One region of the Pollutimonas rozaliensis genome, then DNA from elsewhere that is predicted to be linked to it. Evidence: predicted binding sites of a transcription regulator. Region 1 holds the regulator's gene; the other holds the start of a gene.
What was found. Region 1 encodes FNR, which switches genes on or off when oxygen is low (the NO sensors DNR and NnrR bind a similar motif). Its sites were predicted from a motif close to TTGATNNNNATCAA; they were not measured.
Positions count from the first base shown of each region.

Region 2: a site for FNR is predicted at 5,904-5,917, ahead of azu (azurin). Genes of this name have one in related genera too.

Region 1 is NZ_JAZHOB010000010.1:173,110-184,445, forward strand. Features, by position in the region: gene V0R37_RS19040 (P-type ATPase actuator domain-containing protein) at 1-873, shown strand, start outside; gene ccoS (cbb3-type cytochrome oxidase assembly protein CcoS) at 877-1,056, shown strand; gene ccoN (cytochrome-c oxidase, cbb3-type subunit I) at 1,224-2,714, shown strand; gene ccoO (cytochrome-c oxidase, cbb3-type subunit II) at 2,726-3,382, shown strand; gene V0R37_RS19060 (cbb3-type cytochrome oxidase subunit 3) at 3,382-3,555, shown strand; gene ccoP (cytochrome-c oxidase, cbb3-type subunit III) at 3,548-4,471, shown strand; gene ccoG (cytochrome c oxidase accessory protein CcoG) at 4,481-5,980, shown strand; gene V0R37_RS19075 (FixH family protein) at 6,006-6,233, shown strand; gene V0R37_RS19080 (hypothetical protein) at 6,264-6,518, shown strand; gene fnr (fumarate/nitrate reduction transcriptional regulator Fnr) at 6,550-7,278, opposite strand; gene V0R37_RS19090 (LysR family transcriptional regulator) at 7,316-8,248, opposite strand; gene clpB (ATP-dependent chaperone ClpB) at 8,423-11,017, shown strand; gene V0R37_RS19100 (DMT family transporter) at 11,069-11,336, opposite strand, start outside.
Region 2 is NZ_JAZHOB010000003.1:406,215-417,550, forward strand. Features, by position in the region: gene V0R37_RS07840 (heavy metal translocating P-type ATPase) at 1-689, shown strand, start outside; gene cueR (Cu(I)-responsive transcriptional regulator) at 695-1,123, shown strand; gene V0R37_RS07850 (glycosyltransferase family 4 protein) at 1,120-2,190, opposite strand; gene V0R37_RS07855 (UDP-2,3-diacylglucosamine diphosphatase) at 2,187-3,053, opposite strand; gene V0R37_RS07860 (hypothetical protein) at 3,207-3,503, opposite strand; gene V0R37_RS07865 (PQQ-dependent sugar dehydrogenase) at 3,714-4,976, shown strand; gene V0R37_RS07870 (c-type cytochrome) at 4,963-5,298, shown strand; gene azu (azurin) at 5,346-5,798, opposite strand; gene V0R37_RS07880 (pirin family protein) at 5,979-6,854, shown strand; gene V0R37_RS07885 (MBL fold metallo-hydrolase) at 6,861-7,748, opposite strand; gene V0R37_RS07890 (chaperone modulator CbpM) at 7,939-8,271, opposite strand; gene V0R37_RS07895 (DnaJ C-terminal domain-containing protein) at 8,268-9,215, opposite strand; gene V0R37_RS07900 (SDR family oxidoreductase) at 9,395-10,399, shown strand; gene V0R37_RS07905 (LysR family transcriptional regulator) at 10,401-11,294, opposite strand.

The DNA.
Region 1 (11,336 bases):
GCCTTTCCGGGCTATCTGCGTTCCGAAAGCATGGCGCCGGACAACCTGCAACTGCTGGACCAAGCCATTTTCATGATGAACTGGATCAGTTTGGTGCTGACGGTGCCCGTCATGCTGTATTGCGCCTGGCCGGTCTGGGGCGGGGCGGTCCGCATGCTGTTGCGCGGGCGGGTCGGCATGGATGTGCCGGTTGCGCTGGGCATCGTCGCGGCATTCATCCCCAGCGCCCACGCCACATGGGTCGGCCACGGCGAAGTCTATTTCGACTCCGTCACGATGTTCGTGGCTTTTCTGCTGACGGCCCGCTACCTTGAATTATGCGCGCGCCAGTCCATCGCCGCGGGCGGGGCCCATCATCTTGTCGAGCAGTTCCGCGCCGCGGTTTCCATTCGCGCCAATCAATTGGCCTTCTGGTTCGTGACCGTGCAAATAGCGCTGGCCTTTATCGTCGGGGCATTTTGGTATGTGTATGCGCCTGCGCATGCGGTGGGCGTCATGGTGGCCTTGCTGGTCATGAGTTGCCCCTGCGCCATGGCGATGTCCGTTCCCACCGCCGTCGCGGCGGCCCATGCCAGCCTGTCCGCCGCGCCCGATCGCGGGGACGGCGATGTGCTGCGCCTGATCCAGGCCGCTGGCGTGGTGTCAAGGCAGAACCTGTACGGTTCCGTGGCCTGGCATTTGTTGATGGTCCCCTTGGCCGTGGCGGGATGGGTGGCCCCTTGGCTGGCGGCCATCAGCATGCTGCTGTCCTCGCTGGCGGTTGCGGCAAATTCGTGGCGCCTGTTCCGGCAACAGACCCGCCGGCCGCCGCTCACCGCCTGGGAGGGTGCGGCGGCGAGGGGGCTGGGGACGGTTGGCCTGGACAGGCCCTAAGCCATGGAGGCCTCTTTATTCCTGCTGCTTCCGATCTCGCTGCTGCTGGTGATCGCCATCGGAGCGGCCTTCTGGTGGGCCATTTTCGCCGGCCAGTTCGACGACACGAACGAAGCGGCGCAATCCATCCTGCTGGACGACGATAATCCCGATACGAAGCAGGTGGCCGGAAAAGATAGCTAGCCGGATCGCGACACAGCGGTCCGAATGTTTTTTATCGATTAAGTGTGGCGCGAAAACGTCAGAAACGGCAGGACTGGACCCATCTTGATGCAAATCAAAGAGGGCTTGGGCCTGCCGGGCCATCATGCTGGCGTCTCGTATTGTTTTATTTGTTTTAGGGGAAGCTCATGGGCACTTCCGATACTGTCGGAAATCAGGCTGAAACCTTCAACTATGGTGTCGTCAGGCAATTCACGATTGCCACCATAGTCTGGGGAGTGGTCGGCATGGCGGTCGGGGTACTGATCGCGGCGCAACTCATCTGGCCAGAACTCAATTTCAACACGCCGTGGCTAAGCTACGGCCGTCTGCGCCCATTGCACACGAACGGCGTGATTTTCGCCTTCGGCGGCAGCGCGCTGTTCGCCACGTCCTATTACGTGGTGCAGCGCACCTGTCAGGCGCGCCTGTTCAGCGACAAACTGGCCGCGTTCACCTTCTGGGGTTGGCAGGCCGTCTTGGTGGGGGCGGTCATCACGCTGCCCATGGGCTTTACCAGCACCAAGGAGTACGCCGAGCTTGAGTGGCCCCTGGATATTCTGATTGCCCTGGTCTGGATCGCCTATGCGGTGGTGTTCTTCGGCACCATCGCCAAGCGCCGTGTCCGGCACATCTATGTGGCGAACTGGTTTTTTGGATCCTACATCCTGACCATCGCCGTCCTGCATATTTTCAATAACCTGGAAATGCCCGTTTCTTGGTGGAAATCGTATTCCATCTACGGCGGCGTGCAGGATGCCATGGTGCAGTGGTGGTACGGCCATAACGCCGTGGGCTTCTTCCTGACCACCAGCTTCCTGGGCATGATGTACTACTTCGTGCCCAAGCAGGCCGAACGCCCCATCTATTCCTATCGCCTGTCCATCGTCCACTTCTGGGCGCTGGCCTTCACTTATATGTGGGCGGGTCCGCATCATTTGCTGTACACCTCTTTGCCCGACTGGACCCAATCGTTGGGGATGGCCCTGTCACTGATCCTGCTGGCGCCTTCCTGGGGCGGCATGATCAACGGCATCATGACCCTGTCGGGCGCCTGGCACAAGCTGCGCACCGACCCGATCCTGAAGTTCCTGGTCGTGGCCCTGTCCTTCTACGGCATGTCCACCTTCGAGGGCTCGATGATGTCCATCCGTACCGTCAATGCGCTGTCGCATTACACCGACTGGACGGTGGGCCACGTGCATTCGGGCGCGCTGGGCTGGGTTGCCATGATCACTTTCGGCTCCTTCTACTACATGATTCCGCGCCTGTACGGACGCAGTTCCATGGCCAGCATGAAGATGGTCGAGCTGCACTTCTGGCTGGCCACCTTGGGCGTGGTGCTGTACATCAGCTCCATGTGGATCGCCGGCGTCATGCAGGGCCTGATGTGGCGGGCAACCGGCGTGGATGGCACCCTGACCTACAGCTTCGTCGAAGCGGTCAAGGCCACTTATCCCTTTTATGTGATCCGCTTGCTGGGCGGCCTGTGCTTCCTGTCGGGCATGTGCCTGATGGCCTGGAACACCTGGATCACCGTTAAGGGCCAGCCCAAGCCGAATCCCGTTGTGTATAAGCGTAGTCCGGATCCTGTTGATCCCGCGCTGCTTGGCCCGGCATCCGCCACGGCCACGGCTTAAGGAGAACCGACATGAGCAAGAAAACTACCGGTTTTTCCCACAAACTGATTGAAACCAACGTCGGCCTGCTCATCATCCTGAGCATATTGGTGATTTCATTCGCCGGCCTGGTGCAGATCGTTCCGCTGTTCTTCCAGCACTCCACAACCGTGCCGACGGCTGGCGTGCAGCCTTACGAGCCGCTCAATCTTATCGGCCGGGACGTCTACATACGCGAGGGCTGCGTGGGCTGCCATTCGCAGCAGATCCGCATGCTCAGTTCCGAGGTGCTGCGCTACGGGCCTTATTCGCTGGCGGGCGAGTCGACCTACGACTATCCCTTCCTGTGGGGCTCCAAGCGCACCGGGCCCGACCTGGCCCGGGTCGGCCAGCGGTATTCCGATGATTGGCACCGCGTGCACTTGCGCAATCCGCGCGACGTCGTGAAGGAATCCAATATGCCTGCCTACCCATGGCTGCAGCGCAACCGCATCGACCAGGAGAATGTCCAGGATCGCATGCGCGCGCTGCGCAAGGTGGGTGTGCCCTATACCGACGAGCAGATCCAGAAGGCGCCCGAGCAACTGAAGGGCAAGACCGAAGAAGACGCACTAGTGGCGTATCTGCAAGGCCTGGGCGTGGCCGGCCGAGAGGCGGCCGCCAAGGCGGTTTCAGAAGGAGCGCTGTGATGGCTATTGTCAATGGAATTGCAACCGTCATTGCGATGCTGACCTTTCTGGGCATCGTATGGTGGGCTTACTCGCGCGGCCGGGCCGACGCGAACCGCGAAGCATCGCTTCTGCCTTTCGCCATGCCCGATGAACGCTTGACCGATAAAGACGCAGGGGGCTCCAATGAGTGATTTCGTCAGTGGCTTCTGGAGCTACTTCATCGCCATCATCTCCATCGGCGGGATCATTTTCTGTCTGTGGCTGCTATTCACCCAGCGAGCCTGGCTGAAGAAAACCGTTCCGCAGGTCGAAGATACGGGACACGTCTGGGATGGCGACCTGACCGAACTGAACACGCCCGTCCCGCGCTGGTGGACGGTGTTCTACGTGGGACTCTGCGTCATCGCCCTGGGCATGCTGTTTTTGTATCCCGGCCTGGGCAGCTACGAGGGCAGCCTGGGCTATACGGCGGCCAAGCAGGTCAAGGCTCAGCAAGAGGCCCTGAACGAGCAGATCCGGCCGGTATACGCCCGGTATAAGGAAATGCCGATCACCGAGGTCGCCCGCGATGATCAGGCGCGCGAGATCGGCCAGCGGCTGTTCCTGAACAACTGTGCGCAATGCCATGGTTCCGACGCCCGGGGCAGCGGCAATTTCCCCAACCTGGCCGATGGCGACTGGCTGTATGGCGGCGCGCCGGAGCAGATACTGCAAACCATCACCAAGGGTCGGCATGGCATGATGCCGCCCTGGAAATCGCAGATCAAGCCGGCCGAGGCGGCCGACATCGCCCAGTATGTGCGTTCCCTGTCCGGCCTGGCCAGCGACCCGCTGCGTGTCGTGCCGGGCAAGCGCGGTTTCGAGACTTTCTGTGTTGCCTGCCACGGCGTTGAAGGCAAGGGCAACACCGCGTTGGGCGCGCCCAACCTGACCGACAACGTCTGGCTTTACGGCAGTTCAGAGGCCTCTATCGTGGAAACCATCCTGAACGGACGCGAGAACCGCATGCCGGCCCAGGAAGGCATCCTGACCGAGGACCAGATCCGCATGCTTGCCGCATGGGTATGGGGCTTGTCCAATCAGGGAATCAGCACGGCAGCAAAATAAAGGCCACACATGAGCAGCGAACCACCTGTCAACCCCACGACGCAAGCGCCCGCGGCGGCGCCCGCCTGGCAACCGCCGCGTGTATCGAAGGTTGGGGGTGGCGTTTCTCCGCAGGTCGAGAAGGCGCTTTCCGATGTGCGCAGCAAGATACACCCGCGCTCGGTGTCGGGTATCTTCGCGCGCTGGCGCATCGCCATGGTGTTCGTCACGCAACTGATCTTCTACGGCCTGCCCTGGCTGCAATGGAATGGCCGGCAGGCCGTCCTGTTCGACCTGGCCGCGCGCAAGTTCTACATTTTCGGCATGGTGCTGTGGCCGCAGGACGTCATCTACCTTGCCGTCCTGCTGGTCATTTCGGCTTTCGCCTTGTTTCTGTTCACCGCGATGGCGGGGCGCCTGTTCTGCGGATACGCTTGCCCCCAGACGGTCTATACCGAGATATTCATGTGGGTCGAGCGGCGCATCGAAGGCGACAGGCTGGCCCGCATCCGTCTGGACGAGCAGCCCTGGACATGGCGCAAGGTCCGCCTGAAGGCCTCCAAGCACATAATCTGGATACTGATAGCCTGGTGGACGGGATCGACCTTCATCGGCTATTTCGCGCCCATACGCGAATTGGGCATGGGCCTGCTTACCTGGTCGCTCGGGCCCTGGCAGTGGTTCTGGATGGTGTTCTATGCCTTTGCGACCTGGGGCAACGCCGGCTTCATGCGGGAAGCTGTCTGCAAGTACATGTGCCCCTATGCGCGCTTCCAGAGCGTGATGGTCGATGACGACACTTTCGTCGTCACCTATGATCACGCGCGCGGCGAACCCAGGGGCGGGCGCTCGCGCCGTATCGACCATAAGGAAGCCGGCATGGGCGATTGCGTCGATTGCAGTCTTTGCGTGCAAGTTTGCCCCACCGGCATCGATATCCGCGATGGCCTGCAGTACATGTGCATAGGATGCGGCGCCTGTGTCGATGCCTGCGATCAGGTCATGGAGAAAATGGACTATGCCAAGGGTCTTATCCGCTATACGTCCGGGCGGGCCATTACCGACGGCCTGACGCAAAACCAGGTTCGCAAGCGCATGTTGCGTCCGCGGGTTCTGGCTTATTCCTTGATATTGGGACTGATCGTCATCGGATTCGCCGTGTCGCTGGCCACGCGCACGACTCTGCGCGTGGATGTCATTCGCGATCGGGGCGTACTGGGCCGCGAGGTGGCCGGCGGCATGGTGGAAAACGTTTACCGCCTTCAGTTCATCAATACGTCGGAATCGCCGCTCAGTCTTACCCTGAGCGCAAATGGCTTGCCTGAACTATCCATCATGACCGCCGATCATGGCGCGACCACCTTGAATGTCGATCCGGCATCGAATCGGCTGGTGCCTGTCGTGCTGCGGGTTCCGGCAGGCAAGGTAAGCCCGGGCCTGTACGATATCGAACTCACGACGGTAGGCAGGTATGGCGACGGACGCGAAACCACCGTGGTCGAGCGTTCCAGTTTTTTTGTGCCAAAATGATTTCAGGAGGTATCCCATGTCCGACATGCAGCGCAGCAGTGCGGCCGAACCGGAAAGCGGCAAGCCGTGGTGGCGCGAACCCTGGCCCTGGATACTCATGGCCGGCCCGGCCGCGGCCATCGTCGGTTGTATCATCACCATCGTGCTGGCCGTGCAGAATTTCGGGGATCAGGCGATTACCGATGGGGGCGTCAAGCGCGGCCTGGTGGTAAGCAAGCAGGTACAGGCTCCGCCGCCGTCCGAAAAGCCCTAGACAATCAAAAAAGCACAAAGGAGACTTGTTATGCGTTGGCGTTCACTGATGTGGATTTTATGGCCCTCGTTCCTGGTCGGCGCGGCCACCAGTGCAACCGTGTTCGCCATGGTCGATCCCCTGGATATCGCCTTTTTCGGCTATATGGAAGCCAGCCGGCAGCAAGTGTATGCGGGCGGTTTTTTTCTTTTCTGGCTGATGGCGGCCTTGTCCAGCGCCTTGAGCCTGCATCTGGCGCCCCGCGGCCGCTTGTTTGACGAATTCGGCGACCCCATAGAACAATGAGGCCGGCGGCCGATGCAAGTCGGTTGCGGATTCAGCCGCAGTCGGTGCCGGCCAGCGCCTGAAGATTGCGCATGTCCAGGATGTGAACTTCGCGTTGCTGGACCCGGATCAGGCCCTCGCGCGCAAAACGGGAAAACAGGCGGCTGACGGTTTCCAGGGTCAGGCCCAGGTAATTGCCGATTTCCTCGCGGCTCATGCGCAAGATGAATTCACTGGCCGAATAGCCCAGCACGACAAGCCTTTGCGACAGGTTGACCAGAAAAGCGGCCAGCCGTTGTTCGGACCGCAAGGCGCCCAAAGCCATGATCAAATGATGCGAACGGCTGATTTCCTTGCTCATGAGACGGCGGAATTGCTGCTGCAGTATGGGCAGATGCTGCGACAACTGATCCATTTCGTCTATGCGTATGACGCAGACCTCGGTGTCTTCCAGCGCGATGGCGTGCGATACATGAGTGTTGTCCAGCAATCCGTCCATGCCCAGGATTTCGCCAGGCAGCAGAAAACCGGTGATCTGCACCTGGCCGGAGGAGTCTTCCAACTGGGTCTTGATCGAACCCGACCGGATGCCGTACACCGCTTCGGTCTTGTCGCCAAGGCGGAACAGCGCGCCTGCCTTGGGGATGCGGATGCGCTCTTTGACCAGCTCGTCCAGCTTGGTGACCTCGCTGCGCGGCATGCCCAGTGGCAGGCAGATTTCACTAAGCATGCATGTGGAGCAGCGTGTCGACTCGGGTGTAACGGAAATTTTCTTCTGCATGTATCAAGTATACGGTAGCGGGGTTTTATTCCAGCAGCTATGACGCCAGTGTGGTTTTTTCGCCAGCGGGGCTCCAGTAGTCGGGCGAGGCATAACGGGCCTTGAGCATGTCGATGAACAGGCGCACCCGCAGGGGCAGATGCTTGCGCTCGGGGAACATGGCGAAAATGCCATTGGCCGGGGCCGCGTAACTATCCAGCACACTGACCAGGCGGCCTTCGGCCAAGTCTTCCTGGACTTCCCACAATGAGCGCCAGGCCAGGCCGATGCCGGCCAGAGTCCACTGATGCAGCACCGACCCGTCGCTGCAGGCCATATTGCCCTTGACGCGCACGGCTCGCAGCTCCCCGTCTTGTTTCAATAGCCATCCCCGGGCTTGATTGCCCTGATTTCCGAACGACAGGCAATTGTGTTGCGCCAGGTCGTCGGGAGTGTTGGGCCGGCCGTATTCCTGAAGGTAGGAAGGGGCGGCGACGATGACTCGTTTATTGTCGGCCAGACGCAGCCCGACAATCTGGGAGTCATCCAGTTCGCCCAGACGGATGGCGCAGTCGTAGCGTTCCTCGATCAGATCGACCAGACGGTCGCTCAAGTCCAGAGTAATGGTGACATCGGGATAAGCGGCGATGAATTCGGGTACCAGAGGAGCTACATGGCGCCGTCCGAATCCCGCCGGAGCGCTGATGCGCAGGTGTCCGCTGGGCTTGATGCTGCCTTGCGAAATGCGCGTTTCCGCATCGTTGAGCTCGCGCAGGATGCGCTGCGCCTCTTCGAACAGTTCGCTCCCTTCCGAGGTCAGCGACAGGCGGCGGGTGGAGCGCAGCAGCAGCTTGATGCCCAGGCGCGCCTCAAGCGAGCTGATGCGCCGGCCCATCATGGCCGGGGCGATGCCTTCCGCGCGGGCGGCTGCCGACAGACTGCCCAGTGTGGCAACGGCCACAAAGCTTTCGAGTTGTTTGAATTTGTCCATACTGGCGATAGGTGGGCGGCGGGCCGGTGCAAGGCCTGCCAGGTGCAATAGTATCAGCAAGGCGGCATGGCGGGCGTGTAGCCGTTGGGCTGAAATACCCTTGAAATCGCCTGTTTCGGCCGCACATATTCACTATTCGAGCACATGCTCTCCCATTTCAGTGAAAACCATATTATGCGATTCGATAAATTGACAACGAAATTCCAGCAGGCCATTGCCGATGCGCAAAGCCTGGCTGTGAAGCATGATAATCCTTACATCGAACCCGCCCACGTCCTGGCTGCTTTGCTGGCCGACACGGACAGCGGCGCCGCCAGCCTTCTTGCGCGTGCCGGCGTGGCGGCAAATCGCCTGGGGCCGGCCCTGAATGCCCAGATAGAAGGCTTTCCCCAGGTACAGGGCGCCGAAGGCAACATTCAGGTCAGCCGCGAACTGCAGGCGGCGCTGGCGCGCACCGACAAAGAAGCCTCCAACCGGGGCGACGCCTACATTGCCAGCGAGCTCTTTTTGCTGGCAATGTCCGACGACAAGGGCGAAACTGGCCGGCTTCTGCGCGAATCGGGCTTGCAGCGAAAGGCGCTGGAAACGGCCATCGAAGCCGTGCGCGGCGGCGCGTCGATATCGGATTCCGAAGGTGAATCCAACCGCGAGGCCCTCTCCAAGTACACCACCGATCTGACCGAGCGCGCCCGGCAGGGCAAGCTGGACCCCGTGATCGGCCGGGACGATGAAATCCGCCGGTCCATTCAGATACTGCAGCGCCGCACCAAGAATAATCCCGTGCTCATCGGCGAACCCGGCGTGGGCAAGACGGCCATCGTCGAAGGCTTGGCGCAACGCATCGTCAACAACGAGGTTCCCGAGACGCTGAAGGGCAAGCGGGTGCTGTCGCTGGACATGGCCGCCTTGCTGGCCGGCGCCAAATACCGCGGCGAGTTCGAAGAGCGCCTGAAAGCCGTCCTTAAGGAACTGTCCCAGGACGATGGCCAGACCATCGTGTTCATCGATGAGCTGCACACCATGGTGGGCGCGGGCAAGGCCGAGGGCGCCATGGATGCGGGCAATATGCTCAAGCCCGCCTTGTCGCGCGGCGAGCTGCATTGCATCGGCGCCACCACGCTGGACGAGTACCGCAAGTACATTGAAAAGGATGCCGCGCTGGAGCGCCGCTTCCAGAAGGTGTTCATCAACGAGCCCGATGTCGAATCCACCATCGCCATCCTGCGCGGATTGCAAGAACGCTACGAACTGCACCATGGCGTTGCTATCACCGATCCGGCCATTGTGGCGGCTGCGGAGCTGTCCAACCGCTATATCACCGACCGCTTCCTGCCGGACAAGGCCATAGACCTGATTGACGAGGCGGCGGCGCGCATCCGCATGGAGATCGACTCCAAGCCCGAAGTGATGGACAAGCTGGATCGCCGCATCATTCAATTGAAGATCGAACGCGAAGCGGTCAACAAGGATACGGACGAAAGTTCGCAGCGCCGCCTGAAGGCCATTGAAGACGAGCTCGTGAAATTGCAGCGCGAGTACAACGACTACGAAGAGGTCTGGAAAGCCGAAAAGGCCGCGGTGCAGGGCTCCCAGACGATCAAGGAAGAAATCGAACGTACCCGGGCTGAAATGGCCGAGCTGCAACGCAAGGGCCAGTTCGATAAATTGGCCGAGCTGCAATACGGCAAGCTGCCCGAGCTGGAAGGCCGCCTGCAAGCCGCCGAGGCTGGGCAGCAGGCCGCCGCCGCGTCCGAGCAACCGCGCCTTTTGCGCACTCAGGTCGGCGCCGAAGAGATCGCGGAAGTCGTGTCGCGGGCGACGGGCATCCCTGTGGCCAAGATGATGCAGGGCGAGCGCGACAAGCTGCTGAAGATGGAAGACTTTCTGCATCAGCGCGTGGTGGGCCAGAACGAAGCCGTCAGCCTGGTGGCCGATGCCATCCGCCGCTCGCGTGCGGGTCTGTCGGATCCATCCCGCCCTTATGGCTCTTTTCTCTTCCTGGGCCCCACCGGGGTGGGGAAGACGGAATTGACCAAGGCGCTGGCCAGCTTCCTGTTCGATTCGGACGATCACATGATACGCATCGACATGAGCGAGTTCATGGAGAAGCATTCGGTGGCTCGCCTGATCGGAGCGCCTCCCGGCTACGTCGGCTACGAAGAGGGCGGCTACCTGACCGAGGCCGTGCGCCGCAAGCCGTATAGCGTCATTTTGCTGGACGAGGTCGAGAAGGCGCATCCGGATGTGTTCAACATCCTTTTGCAGGTGCTGGACGACGGCCGCCTGACCGATGGGCAGGGGCGCACGGTGGATTTCCGCAACACGGTCATCATCATGACGTCCAACCTGGGCTCGCAGCACATCCAGAGCATGGCGGGGCAGCCCTACGATGTGGTCAAGGAGGTTATCTGGGACGAGCTCAAGCAGTCGTTCCGGCCCGAGTTCCTGAACCGGATCGATGAGGTGGTGGTGTTCCATGGCCTGGAGGCCAAGCACATCGAGTCGATTGCACGCATACAGCTGCAACGGCTGGGGCAGCGACTGGCGCAGAAGGAAATGCGGCTGGAAGTGTCGGATGCGGCGTTGGCGCAGTTGGCCCGGGCCGGCTTCGACCCGGTCTTCGGAGCGCGGCCTTTGAAGCGGGCGATTCAGCAGCATATCGAGAACCCGATTGCGCGCCTGATACTGGAGGGCAAATTCGGCCCGAAGGATGTGGTGCCTGTGGATTGGCAGGGCGACAAGTTCGTGTTCTCGCGGACGCTGCAGTAGGCAAATGCGGGCGGTCGGGCGGCATGGCGCCGCCGGCCGCCCGCTATGTCGCTATTCCGGCCGTTGCGGAGCCGATGCGCTGCTCGCCGCTTGCGCCGTTTGCCGGAATGCCATGGCCAGGCCGGCCAGGATCGCCGCCAGCCCGGCCAGGGCCAAAGGCGGCATGGCGTTGCCCAGGATCAGGTAGTCAAGGATGGCGGTGACCACCGGTACCAGGTAGAACAGACTGGTGACGTTGACCACGTTGCCGCTGCGTATCATCCGGTACAGCAGCAACTGGGCCGCCACCGATATGAGCAGTCCCAGCCATAAAAGGGGA
Region 2 (11,336 bases), on a different contig from region 1:
TTGCCGACGAAGGCAAGACACCTTTGTATGCGGCTATCGACGGCCGGCTGGCCGCCATGATCGCGGTATCCGATCCCATCAAGGAGAGCACGGAGGCCGCTATCCGGGCGCTGCATGATCTGGGCCTGAAGGTGGCCATGATTACCGGCGACAATCGCCGCACGGGCGAAGCCATTGCCCGCAAGCTGGGCATCGACGAGGTCATTGCAGAGGTGCTGCCCGAAGGCAAGGTCCAGGCGGTCAAGCGGCTCAAGCAGGAGCATGGCCTGCTGGCCTACGTGGGCGACGGCATCAACGATGCGCCCGCCCTGGCGGAAGCCGACGTCGGCATGGCCATCGGAACGGGAACCGACATCGCCATCGAGGCTGCCGACATCGTGCTGATGTCGGGCGACATGGGCGGCATTCCCAATGCCATCGCCTTGTCGAAAACGACGATTGCCAACATACGCCAGAACCTGTTCTGGGCCTTCGCCTATAACACGGCGCTCATTCCGGTCGCGGCCGGCATGCTGTACCCGCTTAATGGAACACTGCTTTCACCGGTATTCGCGGCCGGCGCCATGGCGCTTTCCAGTGTGTTCGTGCTGGGCAACGCCTTGCGGCTGCGCGGATTCAGGCCGCCCGCGCAGCGCGGTGCACAAGCCATGGCCAAGGTCATGGCGGCAAACCCGCAACGGCAGGAGTGAACATGATGACTATCGGCCAGGCGGCCAGCGCGTCCGGTGTTTCGGCCAAGATGATCCGCTACTACGAAAGCATAGGGCTGGTGGACGCCGCGTATCGCAGCGACTCGGGCTACCGGCAATATGCCGACAAAGACGTGCAAACCCTGCGTTTCATAAAGCGGTCGCGCGACCTGGGCTTTTCGCTGGAGCGCATCAAGACATTGGTCGGCCTCTGGAAAGACAGCACGCGCAAGAGCTCCGATGTCAAAAAGCTGGCCCGCCAGCATATCGCCGAGCTGAACAGCGATATCGAAAAACTCCAGTCGATACGCGACCAACTGGAGCATCTGGCCGATTGCTGCCAAGGCGACAACCGGCCGGATTGTCCTATTCTGGCTGATCTTGCCCAGCCCGACGGCGTGTCGGCCTTATCAAGCAAACAGTCGGGAAACTAGACCTGCGGCTCGCGCGCCAGCGCATTGCCGTCGTCCGCCTCCGCGGCGGTTCGCTGGCCGCCTCCTTCCACTGGATGCAGGTAGGACAGGAATGTTTCCGTGCATGCGCGCCATGAGTATTTTTCCGCATGCGCGCGCGCCTCGCTGCGCGGAATGTCCATGGCTTTCAGGCAGGCGGCGCGCAAATCCTCGTCCATAACGCCAGCCCTGGAGTCGCCCAGGACATCGATGGGCCCGGTGACGGGAAAGGCCGCCACCGGACAGCCGCAAGCCATTGCTTCCAAAAGCACCAGCCCGAACGTATCGGACCGGCTGGGGAACACGAACACGTCCGCGGCGTTGTACAGGCTGGCCAGGCCTTCCTGATCCAGGACGCCCGTAAAATGCGCATCGGGGTAGCGCTGCTTCAGCGTCTCCAACATCGGTCCGTCTCCGGCAACCCACTTGGTGCCGGGCAGGTCCAGGCGCAGGAAAGCCTCCAGGTTCTTCTCGACCGCAACCCTGCCCACGCACAGGAAGATCGGCGGCTTCTGGACATGGGGCAATGGAGGGCCTGGCTGAAATATTTCCAGATCGACGCCGCGCGACCAAAGCACGACTTGCGATTCCGGGAAACCGAAAGCAATCAGGTCGCGCTTGACGGTCGGAGTGGGAACCATGACGGCGCGGGCCGGGCCGTGAAACCAGCGCAGGAAGCGGTAGGTCAACGGTAAGGGAATGCGCGTACGGGCATGGACGTATTCCGGAAAACGGGTGTGATAGGCCGTGGTGAAAGGCAGGCCGTGGCGCCGTGCATAGGCGCGCGCCGCCAGGCCCAGCGGTCCTTCGGTGGCGATGTGCAGCGCATCGGGACGGAAGGCATCCAATCGGGCGGCGACTTTGCGGCGGGGGAAAAGCGACAGCCGGATTTCCGGGTAGGTGGGGCAGGGCAGGGTGCGGAATTCCAGCGGCGTCAGCAAATCGACTTCGTGGCCCATGCGGGTCAGTTCCAGGCGCGTCTGCGTAAGTGTGCGCACCACTCCGTTGACCTGGGGTTCCCAGGCGTCGGTAACGATAAGAATCTTCAAGATTGCGATGCTCCTGTGTCGACGGAATGCGAGGCGGCGGCTGCCGGCTTGAACGTTCCGGCTTTTGCCGTGGCTTCGGGTATCCAGGTAATGATTTCAAGGCGGCCGTCCAGGTGCTCGACCAAGGCGGTCCGGCTTTCGACCCAATCGCCGTCGTTGCAATAAAGCAGGCCGTCCACTTCGCGGATCTGTGCTTTATGAATGTGCCCGCATACGACGCCGTCGAAACCTCGGCGCCTGGCCTCCTTGACCAATGCTTCTTCGAAGGCGGTAATGAACGAAACGGCGTCCTTCACCTTGTGCTTCAAGTATTGCGACAGGGACCAGTAGCCCAGACCCATGCGGGCGCGGGCCCGGTTGAACCAGACGTTCCAGGTAAGCGCCATGCAATACAGCCGATCTCCCAGATAGGCCAGCCAGGGTGCATACTGGATGACGCCGTCGAACAGGTCGCCATGGGTTATCAGCAGGCATTTGCCATCCAGCGTGGTGTGTTCCGCCTCGTGCTGCACCTCGATGCCGCCGAAATGCTCGCCGGCGTACTGACGCGCGAACGAGTCGTGGTTGCCCGGTATGAATACGACGCGCGTACCCTTGCGGGCTTTGCGCAGGATTTTCTGTATGACGTCGTTATGCGACTGCGGCCATAGCCATTTTTTCTTCAGTTGCCAGCCGTCTATGATGTCCCCGACCAGGTACAGCGTCTGGGATTCGTGCTGCTTCAGGAAGTCCAGCAGCGGTTCGGCCTGACATCCGGCTGTGCCCAGGTGCAGGTCTGAAATCCATATGGCCCGATACAGGCGGCTTGTAGTGTGTTCTTCCATCGACTCCGATACCGATACTAAATGAGCAATGAAAGGCATTACAGCAATGCCGCATGACGGCGGCATGACAAATGCAAGTACTGAACAAGACTGTGGCGCCGATGCACGGCGCCTTGGGCGATGGCGGACGTCCGCCCAGGCTGTTACTTAATTGGACAGGAAGCGAAAAATAGTAACGATTCGGCCCTGTTTCTATTTATTGGCCGTGCTTGCTTGCGGGGAAGCCAGGGCGGCTTCAAGCAGGCTGCCGACTACTTCGTTGATATCCACGCTCTGTTCCTGTGCGCGCTTGCGGATTTCCTGGACGATTTCTTCCTTGAGCTTCAAGGGGAAGGACACCAGGCCTTTAGCCTGATCCAGCTTGCGTTGTTCGCGGCGATCCAGCGGCGCGGCGCCGGAGGCGGCGGAATAGCGGGCGGGTGTGCTTCCTTTTTTCATCTTTTCGACGATTTTCAACGCTTTGTTCTTTTCCAGATCGGTTTTTTTCATGGGATTCCACTGCTAGGTTCCATGGCGCCCGTCGATATCGCCATGGCGGAATTATAAGCCGTGGCGCCGGTTAACTTTGCTTGCAAAATAAACGCGCGGGGCGCTCGCGCCGGCCGAATAACCGAGTTCAAAAAAAGCGATTGGGAGTAGCATCGAATCGCTTGCCGGAGAGCATGGCACCATAACCTCGATAATACGGGAGAGACAAACATGAACATCGGAAAACGATTATCAGCGATCGCTGCCGGTCTTGCACTCGGCCTTGCAACAGGCGGCGCTCTGGCTCAGGATAATGTCCAGAAGTTGATGAACATGAACACCACGGGCGCATCGCTGGATGTCCAGCCAGTGCCGCAAACAGGGCCCGGCCCCGACTCGATCAAGAACAACCTGAAGAATATAAAGCTGCCCGAGGGCTTCAAGATCGCCCTGTATGCCATCGTACCCGACGCACGGCACATGGCTGTCGGTCCGTCCACCGGCGTGGTCTTCGTCGGAACGCGCAAGACCAGTATCTGGTCGGTGACCGACCGGACCAAGCGCCGGGTTGCGGACGATGTCAAGCGCTTTGCCCCTTCGGTTTCGCTTAAAGTGCCGAACGGCCTGTGCTTTTCGCCCGACGGCATCCTGTACAGCGTCGAGCATAATCGCGTGCTGGCGTTTCCCGCCGCGGAGTTCTTCTACGAAGGGCCTGATGTGGCGGCCGGCGTGGTCGTACCCCAGGGCAAGCTGATTCCGGTGGCCGATGAAAGCTTCAATCATGGCGCACGGACTTGCCGCATCGGTCCGGACAAGAAGCTGTACATCACCATGGGCAATCCGTTCAATGTGCCGCCCAAGGAAAAGCTCGAGCTCTATAACAAAGTGGGCATGATGGGCATCATCCGCATGGATGCCGATGGCAAGAACCGCGAGGTCTTCGCGCATGGCGTGCGTAACTCGGTGGGCCTGGATTTCAATCCAAAAGACAAGACCCTGTGGTTCACCGACAACCAGGTCGACGGCATGGGCGACGACATTCCTCCCGGAGAGCTGAACCGCGCCACCGAGGTCGGGCAGGATTTCGGCTTCCCGATATATGGCGGCGGACATACCAGAACGATGGAGTACAAGGACGATCCGGAACCGGCGAATGTCGTCTTTCCGCAGGTCGAGATGGACGCGCATGCCGCCGATCTGGGCATGACCTTCTATAACGCTCAGATGTTCCCCGAAAAGTACCGGGGCGGCATTTTCTCGGCCCAGCATGGTTCATGGAACAGGACCACGCCGATAGGCGCGCGTGTGATGTTCACCAGCCTGAAGGAGGACGGTACGGCGGACAAGACCGAGGTATTCGCCGATGGCTGGCTGACCGCGAATAACGAATATCTGGGCCGTCCGGTCGATGTTGCGGTGCTGCCCGACGGTTCGCTGCTGGTGTCGGACGATTATGCCGGGGCCATTTACCGGATTTCATATGAGGGCAAGTAAGCCTGGCTTGATGCGCATGGCTGGGATCTTGGCGGCCTTGCTGGCGGCAAGCCCGTCCATGGCCGCGGACCTGGCGGCGGGGCGCGCCAAGGCGATGCAGTGCGCGGTGTGCCACGGCGCGTCCGGCATGGCAACCGTGCCGGACGCGCCCAACCTTGCCGGGCAGAGTGAAATCTATCTGGCCAAGGCCTTGCGCGACTTCAAGTCGGGGGCCAGGAAGAACGAAGTGATGTCGATGATGGCGGCCGGCCTTTCGGATGCCGACATAGAGAATCTAGCGGCTTATTACCAAAGCATTGAAATCACGGTAAAGCAACCCTAGATTCCCGCCTGCCTCGTCCGGCGGGCGGGAAGAGCAAGCAAAAACAATCAGCCGGCCAGTTTCAGCGTGCCGGTCATGATGGCCCAATGCCCGGGGAAAGAGCAAAAGAAGGCATAGTTTTCGCCAGCCGCCAGTTTGGCTGGGTCGAACGTGACCGACGTCGATTCGCCGCCGCCTATGACTTTGGTATGAGCGATGACACGGGTATCGCCGGCTTTTACGTAATCCTTGTCCAGGCCCGCGGCCATGCCGTCCGTCGCGACGCCTTGTTTGTCGGCCTCTTTGGTCAGCACCCAATTATGGCCCATGGCGGCCTTGGGCAACTGGCCGACGTGCTTCAGGTGCACGGTGAACTCCTTGCAGCTCTTGTCGACCGTCATTTCCTTGGTATTGAATTGCATGGCGTCGTTGCTTTCTATGGTGGCTTCGCACTGCGCGGCAGCCATGGCGGGCACAGCCATGATCGAAAGCAGGGCGGCGAAAGTGGCTTTAACTAACATGGGAAAGATCTCCGATAAAAACGAGTGGGACAAATAATCGGCATTGTTGTCGTGAAAGCGGCAATGCCCTATGCTTCATTTAAACGCCAAATCGGGGCAGGCGTCTTGATACAGGTCAAGACGGCGGGGTTTTTTGCCCAAGCGGCTGGCCTTCAATAATGTTTGAATGAGGTTAACACGATGCTCGACCAGGTTATCGACACACGCGTCCATGATATCGGCGGAGGCTTCGAGGTGGGGCGCGTCCTGCCCTACCGCCAGCGCCGGATGGTGGGGCCATTCATTTTCTTCGACCGCATGGGCCCGCACGACCTGCCCGCTCCCGTTTCCGAGCAGATAGATGTCCGCCCGCATCCGCATATCGGACTGTCCACGGTTACCTATCTGTTCGAAGGGCAGATGACCCATCGCGACAGCCTGGGCGTCCAGCAGGACATCCTGCCCGGGGCATTGAACTGGATGACGGCAGGGTCGGGAATCAGCCATTCCGAACGTTTCGACGGCATGCGCCAGGGCGGCGGCCGCATCGACGGCATCCAGGCCTGGGTTGCCTTGCCTGAAGACAACGAAGAGGACGACCCGGCCTTCGACCACTATGCCGCCGACGCGCTGCCTGCCTTCAACGAAGCGGGCGTAAGCGGCCGCATCATCGCGGGCAGCGCCTACGGCGTACAAAGCCCGGCCAAAGTGCATTCGCCGCTGTTCTACCTGCATGCGGAATTGAAGCCTGGCGCAAGGCTGGAGCTGCCTTCCGGATACGCCGAGCGCGCCGCCTACGTGGCGCAAGGCCGTGTCGACATCGACGGCGTCCAATACCGTTCGGGACAGATGGCGGTCTTCGCGGCGGGCGGAGCGCCGTACCTTACCGCCCTGGAAGCCACCCGGATTATGCTGCTGGGCGGCGAGCCCTTGGGCCCCCGCCATATCTGGTGGAATTTCGTGTCCTCGCGCAAGGATCGCATAGAGCAGGCCAAGGCCGACTGGACCGCCGGCCGCATTGCGCTGCCCACCCAGGACAATGCCGAATTCATCCCGCTGCCGCAGACGGTGGCCTGAGTCCCGTCATTTTGCCGCCTCAGGCAAGGGGGAATATTCGGCGGGCACCCACGCATAGCCCGCGGCATCGCGCCGGACGTGGCCCAGCCCGGGAAAGGGCAGGTGGGCGCCGGCAATCCATAGCTTTTCGCCGCTGGCCTGCTCAAGCACCTTCTTGCGGCTCGCAACGGCTTGCGGCTGATCGACATCGAATTCGATGGACACTTCGGGGTGCGAAAATTGCACGGCGTGGCTATGGATCACATCGCCCCAGATCAGCAGTTTTTGTTGCTCCGACCCGAACAGATATCCGCCATGTCCCGGCGTATGGCCGTGCAGCGGCACCGATACGACGCCGGGCATGACGGTATTTCCGGCCTTGAATTTCTTCAGCTTGCCCGTTGCAACATAAGGCGCGACCGATGCCTGGGCCATCTTGAAGAAAGGTTGCGCATCGGCCGGCGCTTTCGCCGCCACATCCGGATTCAGCCAAAAGGCGGCCTCTTCCTGCGCCACATATACCGTGGCATTGGGAAAGGCCGCCTTGCCGTCGGCGCTCAAGCCACAGGCATGGTCGCCATGCAAATGGGTCAGCAATACCGTATCGATCTGGTCGGCCTCGTATCCCGCGGCGCGGATATTGCCGGTGATGGCGCCCAGCGTGGGTCCGAAACACTTGGCGGCGCCGGCATCGACCAGAATAAGGTTTTTCCCGGTATTGATCAGAAAGCCATTTACCGCGGTCTGGACGCCATCCGAAGAAAGCGGGACGAACATGCGGGCCAGCAAGTCTTGGATGGTTTCCTGGCTTGCGCCTTTCAGAATCCCGGGATTCAATGAAACGTGTCCGTCGTACAGCGCGGTGACCTCAATTCCGCCCAGCGCCATGCGGTAGTATCCCGGAACCTGGCTCATGAGCTAGGCGGGTGCTTGCGCCTCTGCAACCACCGGTATCGATACGGTGCCCACAGCGGCGGCCGCAATCAGGGCGCCCACAAAAAAACGGCGGACGCTTGAGGAATGGTTTTGTGCCATGACGATGCCTCGGTAAGAAGTGAGAGCACAAGTGTAGCGGGCAAATCGCTTGCGCACTGGAAATCCGGCGTTAAGGCTGCCGGGTAAAAGGCCGTACGCGGCTGCGCAAGCTGGCCAGTTCGCTCTCCAGATCCTTGATGCGCCCAAGCAGCCTCATCGCTATCGCCAGGCCCTGCTCATCCAGTTCGAAGTCGTCGCGCAGCCGGCGGGCCGTACGCGCCACGACGATGCACTCGGTGTGAAAAAAATAGTTGTGCGGATCATCGTTGGACGGCGTCAGGATGCCTGTTTCGATCAAGTTCAGGATGTCGTCGCGGGCAAGCCCCGATACCTCCATGATGTGTTCCAGCGAGCAGATATCGGATGTGTTCAACCATACGGCTTCTACAGTTCGAATAGTCATGGCTGCTTCCCTGAATTCAGTTGCGCGCGAGGGTCGTAACGCGAGACGGAGGCAAGCTGGCTGAACAGTTCGCGCTCCTGTTCGGTGGGCGTGCGGGGTACGTCGATACGCACGGTAACGTACAGGTCGCCTTGTGCCCCGCTGGCGTCTGGCATGCCTCTTTTGGCCAGGCGCAGTTTGCGATCGGCCACCGTTCCCGGCGGTATGGTCATTTCCACCGGCCCTCCCAGCGTAGGGACCTGGACCTTTCCTCCCAGCACGGCTTCCCAGGGACTGAGCGGAAGATCCAGATGCAGATCGCGCTTGTCCAAGCGGTAAAGCGTGTGCGGACTGATTTGCATGACCAGGTAAAGATCGCCCGGCTTGCCGCCATGCAGCCCGCTACCGCCTTTGCCCGGGAGGCGCAGGCGCTGGCCGTCGGCGGCGCCTTTCGGTATGCGGACCCTGTACGTCCGGGGCACGCGGTGCAGCAGGCCTTGTGCGTCGTAATCCGGCACCGCGACACTGATGTCGGTTTCCGCGCCGCTATAAATCTGCTCAAGACTTACCGGCAACACCATCTCGAAGTCCTGCCCATGCAAGGGCCGCCGTGCCTGGCCTTGCCGTCCGCCGGCCTGCGCCGCCGCGAACGCCGCAAGGAGATCCGCCAGGTCCACATCGTCGAAGTCTTGCGGCGCCTCGTGGAAATAGTCCCGCCATTCGCGCGGCGGCACGAAGTCTTCGCCTTGGGGCCGGGCGCCCAGCGCATCGTAGGCGGCGCGCTTTTCAGGATCTTTCAACGTGGCATAGGCTTCGGCCACCTGCTTGAACTTGTCTTCGGCCCCCGCTTCCTTGGATACATCGGGATGATGCTGATGGGCCAGCTTGCGATAGGCCTTCTTTATGTCGGCCTGGGTGGCGTTGCGCTCAATCCCCAGAATCTGATAGTAATCAACATATTTCATTGAAACTCCCGCGATGGCGCGAACAGGGCCGAGCATCGGCCGGCTTGGCTACAGCAATTGTCGCGCCTGGATGCCGATTGCGCCAGCGCCGCCGCCAAGGACGGCGCACGCCGCATCGCGACCGGGCCTGCGATTTGCTGGCATCACCAAGGTGAACATCCAGATCGAGGAGCGACTTCATGGGCCAGAACCAGGACAGCAATGAGCGCGGCGCCGAGCAGACAGTGGAACAGCAGCGCGCCATACAGCGAGAACAGGAACAAAAGGACGCCGGGCAATCCGGCAAAGGAGGGGCGAGCCAGGGCGGCGGCGCCGTCCAGACGGGCGCGCGGGAGCACCCCGAACCTCCGCTGCCCGCCCAGCATCTTGAAAAACCCGGCAACGAGAAGGACCTGATACTCGCTCCGCAGTTCCAGGCGCCCGCATACAAGGGCAGCGGCAAGCTGGAAGGACTCTCCGCGATCATCACCGGCGGGGATTCGGGGATAGGGAGGGCGGTCTCCGTGCTGTTCGCGCGGGAAGGGGCCGATGTGGCGGTGGTCTACCTGGACGAGCACGAAGACGCCAGGGAAACGCAGCGCTGCGTCGAGGCCGAAGGAAAACGCTGCCTGCTGATCGCGGGGGATGTGAAGGACGCCGGCTTTTGCCGCGATGCCGTGTCGCAAACAGTGCAGGCCTTCGGCAAGCTGGATGTCCTGGTCAACAATGCCGCGTTCCAGGAACATGCATCGACGCTGGAGGACATCACCGATGAACGGTTCGATGAAACCATGCGTACCAATGTTTACGGATACTTCCACATGGCCCGGGCGGCTCTGGGCCATTTGAAGGAAGGAGGGGCCATCATCAATACCGGGTCGGTCACCGGATTGAGCGGCAATGCCGAGCTGCTGGACTATTCCACGACGAAAGGGGCCATCCACGCATTCACCATGTCTTTGGCCGCCAATCTGGCGAAGAAGGGGATACGGGTCAATGCCGTGGCGCCGGGGCCGGTGTGGACGCCGCTGAACCCCGCCGATAAGCCGGCCGAAAAAGTCAAGTCATTCGGCAGTAAAACGGCTCTGGGCAGGCCCGCGCAACCCGAGGAGCTTTCGCCCGCCTATGTATTTCTGGCCTCTGCCGCCTGCTCGAGCTATATCACCGGCATCGTCCTTCCGGTTACGGGCTCGCCGGGGAGCTAGCCTAGCCGCGATACCGGAGCGCTTCGACAAAGGCCGAGAAGGCCGGGGAGGCCTGGCGCCTGTTCGGATAGTACAAGTGGTAGCCCTGGAAATAGGGGCACCAGTCGGGAAGGACCTCTTTGAGCCGGCCATCGGCCAAATAAGGCGCGACCAGCTCTTCAGGCACGTAGGCCAAGCCGATTCCGTCCACAGCGGCGTTAAGGACATGCATGATGCTGTTGAAGACCAGTTGCCCTTCGACTTTGACGGTAAAGGCCTGGCCGTCCTTTTCGAACTCCCACGCGTAAATGGCGCCGGCCGGCCGATGCCGAATATTGACGCAATCATGACGGGTCAAATCATGAGGCGTCTTTGGGGGCGGATTCCGATTGAAATAAGCAGGGGATCCGACCACGGCCAAACGCCAATCCGGCCCGATGCGAGCCGCGATCATATCCTTGCCAATCGCTTCACCCAGGCGTATGCCAGCGTCGAAACGCTCCTCGATGACATTGGTGAACCCATAGTCCACATAGAATTCCAGAGTGATGTCGGGATAGTCTTTCAGGAATTGCGCCAGCCTGGGCCGTATGCACAGCTCGATTTGATCGTCCGTGCAGGTAATGCGGATGGTGCCCCTTGGCGTGTCTCGCCATTCACTCAACGTCTCGAGCTCCGCGCTGATCTGATCGAAAAGCGGCGCGATCGAGCGCATCAGCCTGTCTCCCGCTTCAGTAGGCGCCACATTGCGGGTGGAGCGCGCCAATAGGCGCACCCCGAGCCGCTCTTCAAGCGCCCGCATCGCATGGCTAAGCGCGGAAGGCGTAATGCCCAGCTTTGCTGCCGCTTTGGTAAAGCTGCGGTCTCGAGCCACGGCCACGAAGGCTTGCAGGTCATTGACTTTGTTGTGTTTCATTAATGAAATTTTCTCACAACCGCATCCGGATTGCACCCACTA